Linked DNA regions of Hydrogenophilus thermoluteolus. The protein of the gene in region 1 interacts with the protein of each later gene in a pairwise test. Links are inferred from orthologs where the notes say so. Each region holds a gene or a part of one and is shown in the gene's direction. Other genes may lie near its edges.

Region 1 (3,172 bases):
AACTTTCATCACCTTCTCCTAAATAAGAAGGTTCAAACAAACGTTTGAACTCATTATAATCGAAACCGATTATCGCTGCAACAGATGTTTTTTCTCCTTCACACCCGCCCACTGGTCGGCGTCAGGAAGCGGCTCATGGCGCTCGACGATCGGCGGCCACTGTTTGGCCAATTCCGCATTGAGCGCAATGAACTCGCGCTGATCCTCGGGCACATCGTCTTCGGCGTAGATCGCCTCAACCGGGCACTCGGGGACACACAACGAACAGTCGATGCACTCGTCCGGGTCGATCACCAAAAAATTGGGCCCTTCACGGAAACAATCCACCGGGCAGACATCGACGCAATCGGTATATTTGCATTTGATGCAGGCTTCAGTGACGACATAGGTCATGGCACGCTCCTTGTTTGAACACGGTGTGCACATGATGCCACATCCCACCCCTTCGTTCTATGCTTCTGAGGGCATACAACCATTGACAAAGCGCGCACGCTGACGTATCGTTCGGGCACGTCTTTTTATTCCTCCTCAACCCCATTGGATTCGAGTGTCTCATGAGCGAACACATCCATCACGTGAGCGACGCCACGTTCGAACAGGAAGTGGTCAAATCCGAAATGCCGGTGCTGCTCGATTTCTGGGCAGAATGGTGTGGTCCCTGTAAAATGATCGCGCCGATCCTGGACGAAATCGCTGAAGCGTATGCAGGCAAACTCAAAGTCTGCAAGCTCAACATCGACGACAATCCGGAAACGCCCAGTAAGTTCGGCGTGCGCGGTATCCCCACGCTCATGCTCTTCAAAAACGGCAACGTGGAAGCAACCCGCGTGGGCGCGCTTTCCAAGTCGCAACTGACCGCGTTCATCGATAGCCACCTCTAAAATTTTACACGCGCTGCTCGACCCTCGTTCGGGCAGCCTTCGCTTTCCCCCAACCGCTCACTTTTTGATCGTTCAGGACCCGTGGTGTTCGGGTTCCTCACTGTTCAGTTTGAGTATCCGATAGCGAACCATCATGCATCTCTCCGAACTCAAAACGCTTCACGTCAGTGAACTGTTGACCTTGGCCAGCGAAACCGGGATCGAAAACGCGAACCGTTTGCGCAAGCACGAATTGGTGTTTGCGATTCTCAAACAACGCGCCAAACGGGGAGAACCGATCTACGGTGGTGGCGTCCTAGAGATTCTCCCGGATGGTTTCGGTTTTCTTCGCTCGCCGGACACTTCGTACCTCGCAAGCCCCGACGACATCTATGTCTCCCCTTCGCAAATCCGCCGCTATAACCTCCATACCGGCGACACGATCGAAGGGGAGATTCGCACCCCTAAAGATAGCGAACGCTACTTTGCGCTAACCAAGATCGACCACATCAACGGCGATCCGCCCGAAGTCTGCAAGCGCAAGATCCTCTTCGAGAACCTCACGCCGCTGCACCCCAACGAACCCTTTCGCCTGGAACGCGATATCCGCGGCGAAGAGAACCTCACCGGCCGCGTGATCGACATCATTGCCCCCATCGGCAAAGGACAGCGCGGTCTCATCGTTGCGCCCCCCAAAAGCGGCAAGACCGTGATGCTGCAACACATCGCGCACGCGATCGCGTCGAACCATCCCGAAGCGGTGCTCATGGTGCTTTTGATCGACGAGCGCCCGGAAGAGGTCACCGAAATGCAGCGTTCCGTGCGCGGAGAAGTGATCGCATCGACGTTCGACGAACCCGCAACGCGCCACGTGCAGGTAGCCGAAATGGTGATCGAAAAAGCAAAACGCCTCACCGAACACAAAAAGGACGTGGTAATTCTGCTCGATTCGCTGACGCGCTTGGCGCGGGCGTATAACACGGTCGTGCCGGCGTCCGGAAAAGTGCTCACGGGTGGGGTCGACGCCAACGCGCTGCAAAAGCCCAAACGCTTCTTTGGTGCCGCGCGCAATATCGAAGAAGGGGGAAGTCTGACGATCATCGCCACGGCGCTGATCGACACCGGCAGCCGAATGGATGACGTGATCTACGAAGAGTTCAAAGGCACCGGCAACATGGAACTGCACCTGGATCGCCGCATGGCGGAAAAACGGGTCTATCCGGCGATCAACGTGAACCGCTCAGGCACCCGCCGCGAAGAGCTGCTTCTGGACCCCTCGGTCCTGCCGAAAATATGGGTGCTGCGCAAACTCCTGTACGGCATGGACGATCTCGAGGCCACCGAATTTTTGCTCGACAAGATCAAAGCCACGAAGAACAACGCCGAGTTTTTCGAATCGATGCGGCGGGCGTAGCGGCCGTAGCGCTTCAGCGGGCATAGCCATAGTATGCCGCGGCGCTTTTGCAGGCCGTGGCCAGTGCAGCCGCGGCGTTGCTTCATGCAGCAAGCGTAGCGGCAATGGCCCCTTTTTCGCACGCGGCGATCGGCTGTGACCGTCGATGCGACGCTTCGCAAAAGAAAAAAGCCACCGACCGGTGGCTTTTTTCTTTGCATGACACTGAGTGGGTGGCGGAGCGGACGGGACTCGAACCCGCGACCCCCGGCGTGACAGGCCGGTATTCTAACCGACTGAACTACCGCTCCGCGTTTAACCTTTGGCGTCCCTAGGGGGATTCGAACCCCCGTTACCGCCGTGAAAGGGCGGTGTCCTAGGCCTCTAGACGATAGGGACGCTGCCCAAAACTGGCGGAGCGGACGGGACTCGAACCCGCGACCCCCGGCGTGACAGGCCGGTATTCTAACCGACTGAACTACCGCTCCGCGTTCAACCTTTGGCGTCCCTAGGGGGATTCGAACCCCCGTTACCGCCGTGAAAGGGCGGTGTCCTAGGCCTCTAGACGATAGGGACGCTGCCTCAAACCATTCTGGTGGAGGTAAGCGGATTCGAACCGCTGACCCCTTGCATGCCATGCAAGTGCTCTACCAACTGAGCTATACCCCCACAGCAGAGAAAGCGAATTATACTGGCGCGATCGTCTGTTGTAAACCCCTTTTTCGTTCGCGCTGGCGGAGAGGGCGGGATTCGAACCCGCGTCAGGGTATCACCCTGAACACGCTCTCCAGGCGTGCGGTTTAAACCACTCACCCACCTCTCCGCGTGAGCGGGAAATTGTAGCACAACGCCAGTCGTTTTCACCAAGCTGCGCGATCGGCTTTCCGGTACAATCGCCGCGTACAGACCACTCGGGAAG
Region 2 (3,141 bases), 520 kb from region 1 along the record:
TTTCCCGCCACCGCTCATCTGCCGCATGAAATAGACCCAGACCGCGATGAGCAAGAGCATCGGAAACCAAGAAACGAAGATGTTGGTAAGCAGCGATTGCCCTTCGTCCGGCTTCGTCGCGGCAATCGAAACGCCGTATTTCATCAGGTCGGAAACCATCCACAGATCCATCGGCGGAGCATAGACGGTCACTTGACGACCATCGTTCATCAGGGCGCGTACCGTTCGCCCATCGATGATCGCCTTCGTTACCTTCCCCTCTTTCGCCGCTTCCATGAATTGGGAGTATTCCATGGTCGACGCCGGCGCGGTGCGGTCGTTGAATTGGTTGAACACCGTCATCAGCACCATGCCGATGACGAGCCAAATCGCTAGATTGCGAAAAAAACTGTTGCCGTTCAAAGGGGGACTCCTTCTACCTACCTACGCACGATTCGCATCTTCGAGTCGATTCTAACCGCTTGGGTTCCACACGGCAATAGAAAAATTCGATCGCCACGATAGGATCTATGCGCTGTCCATGACGAGATCAGCGCCTTTTGGGTCGTTTACCCAAGAAATAGAGCTCGCTGCTTTCCGAACGGGACGCTTTGGGTTTGCGCGGGAGCACCGTGTGGAACGCGCTTTGCAGCTGCTGCCGGTACGCGTCGATCCCTGGGCCCTGGAACACTTTGACGAGGAAGGCACCGTTTGGTGTCAGATGCTCGAGCGCAAACGCCAACGCCAATTCGGCAAGATGAAAACTTTTTGCCGCATCGGTGATCGCGATACCGGAGAGGTTGGGCGCCATATCGGAAAGCACGAGATCGACCGGTTGTCCCTCGAGCGCCTGTTCCAGGGCGTTCAGGACCGTTTCGTCGGTGAAATCTCCTTGGATCACCGTCACACCGGGAAGCGACACGATCGGCAAGCGATCAAGCGCAAAGACCTTGCCGGTTGGCGCGACCCGAGCGGCGGCAATCTGCGACCATGCCCCAGGCGCTGCCCCCAGATCGACCACCCGCATCCCGGGTTGCAGCAAGCGATCTTTTTCGTCGATCTCGAGGAGCTTGTACGCAGCCCGCGAACGGTACCCTTCCTGTACGGCGCGCTGGACATAGGGGTCGTGCACATGCCGGTCGAGCCAAGCTTTTTTGCTGCGGTGTTTTTTCATGTGGACTCAGGTTTTCTGCGATAATTGCAAGTTCCGCGTATCGTGAAAGAACGATCCACCATGGCTGCACTGACAATCGATTCCGACCAGCGAAGAGCCTTGCGGGCGCAGGCCCACCATTTGAAACCGGTCGTGATGATCGCCAGCAAAGGGCTAACGCCAGCCGTGCTGGCCGAAATCGACCGGGCGCTCACGGCGCACGAATTGATCAAAATCCGTGTTACGGGAGCCGAACGCGACATTCGCGCCCAATATCTGGAAACGATTTGCGACACGCTCGATTGCGCTCCGGTCCAGTTGTTGGGTAATCTGCTCCTTGTTTGGCGCCCCAACCCAGAAAAGCGCGCAGAAACGCCACGCGCATCTCGTGCGAAAACCGCTGATAACAACAACGCTGCCGCGTTCGTTCGGCGCGCACGTCGGCAAGCCCTGACGAAAAAACGGAATCACTCGTAACGGACGTCGAGAATTTCGTATTCGCGGGCGCCGCCGGGCGCCTGCACGACCACGACATCTCCTGCATATTTGCCGATCAAAGCACGGGCGATCGGCGAAGTAACCGAAATTTTTCCTTCACGCACGTCGGCTTCGTCTTCACCAACGATTTGATAGGTGACCTGCTCACCAGATTCCGTGGCCTCCAAATCGACCGTGGCGCCAAATACCACCCGTCCGTCGGCGTCGAGGGTTTTCGGATCGATGATCTGGGCGTTCGCCAATTTCCCTTCGAGCTCCATGATCCGTCCTTCGATGAACGCCTGCCGTTCGCGCGCCGCGTCGTATTCGGCGTTCTCCGAAAGGTCTCCATGGCTACGCGCCTCGGCAATCGCCGCGATCACCGCGGGCCGCTCCACCGTTTTCAGGCGATGGAGCTCTTCTTTGAGCTTTTGTGCGCCGCGCACCGTCATGGGATATTTCATCAACCGTTCCTCCGAGCTGCCAACGCTTCCCGATGGAGTTGTTGTAACGCATAGACGTCGAACCGTTCGGCCATTTCGATTCCCATCACCGCGGCCTCAGCCCCTTCGATCGTCGTATAGATGGGGGCTTTCGCTGCAAGCGCACTCACCCGAATCGAACGGGAATCGATCACCGCTTGACGGCGGGCCTCGACCGTATTGATCACCAGCGCAATCTCGCCGTTTTTGATCATGTCGACGATATGCGGCCGCCCTTCGTTGACCTTATTGACGACCTGCACGGGAATGCCTGCCGCTTCGAGCGTGCGCGCCGTACCCCTCGTCGCCACGATCGTAAAGCCGAGATCGTGCAGGCGGCGTCCAACCGCCACCGCCGCGGGGCGGTCGCTCGGTTTCACACTCAAAAAGACCTTTCCGCTTCGGGGCAATACCACGCCTGCGGCCAACTGCGATTTGTAGAACGCTTCGGCAAAGGTCCGGCCGATCCCCATCACTTCGCCCGTCGACTTCATCTCGGGCCCCAGGATCGGGTCGACACCCGGAAACTTGTTGAACGGGAACACCACCTCTTTGACCGAAAAATAGGGGGGAACGAGCTCTTCGGTCACGCCCTGTTCCGCGAGCTTTTTCCCAGCCATACAGCGCGCGGCCACTTTGGCGTAGGGCACCCCGCACGCTTTGGAGACGAACGGAACCGTGCGGGACGCACGGGGGTTCACCTCCAGCACATAAACGGTGGCATCGGGACCACTGCCCTGCACCGCGAACTGGGCGTTCATCAAGCCGACGACGTCGAGCGCCTTCGCGAGCGCGACCGTCTGGCGACGGATTTCGTCGAGCACCGCAGGATGCAAGGTATAGGGCGGGATCGAACATGCGGAATCGCCCGAATGGACCCCCGCCATCTCGATGTGTTCCATCAAGCCTGCGATCACGACGCGCTCACCGTCGCTCACCGCGTCGATATCGACTTCGGTCGCGTCGTCCAGGAACCGGTCGAGCAACACGGGCGAATCGTTCGACACCTTGACCGCTTCGCGCATGTAGCGTTCGAGATCTTGCGGATCG

Evidence for each region.
Region 2: the proteins of rho (region 1) and HPTL_RS06135 interact in binary tests that used the Escherichia coli proteins (3 or more experiments, as listed by UniProt). The link is inferred for Hydrogenophilus thermoluteolus from one-to-one orthologs.

The regions. Positions count from the first base shown.
Region 1 is NZ_AP018558.1:743,499-746,670, reverse strand. Bases 221-3,144 are described here. They hold rho (transcription termination factor Rho), read left to right. Parts: upstream 221-1,014; coding sequence 1,015-2,274; downstream 2,275-3,144. Other genes in these bases: trxA (thioredoxin TrxA), read left to right, coding at 555-881; fdxA (ferredoxin FdxA), read right to left, coding at 221-393. Also shown: HPTL_RS03655 (CBS domain-containing protein), read right to left, coding at 1-9; more of fdxA, read right to left, coding at 70-220. UniProt on the Escherichia coli protein: Facilitates transcription termination by a mechanism that involves Rho binding to the nascent RNA, activation of Rho's RNA-dependent ATPase activity, and release of the mRNA from the DNA template.
Region 2 is NZ_AP018558.1:1,262,215-1,265,355, forward strand. The notes cover bases 19-2,911. They hold HPTL_RS06135 (YhbY family RNA-binding protein), read left to right. Parts: upstream 19-1,213; coding sequence 1,214-1,609; downstream 1,610-2,911. Other genes in these bases: ftsH (ATP-dependent zinc metalloprotease FtsH), read right to left, coding at 19-351; HPTL_RS06130 (RlmE family RNA methyltransferase), read right to left, coding at 530-1,153; greA (transcription elongation factor GreA), read right to left, coding at 1,600-2,073; carB (carbamoyl-phosphate synthase large subunit), read right to left, coding at 2,073-2,911. In the rest of the region: more of ftsH, read right to left, coding at 1-18; more of carB, read right to left, coding at 2,912-3,141.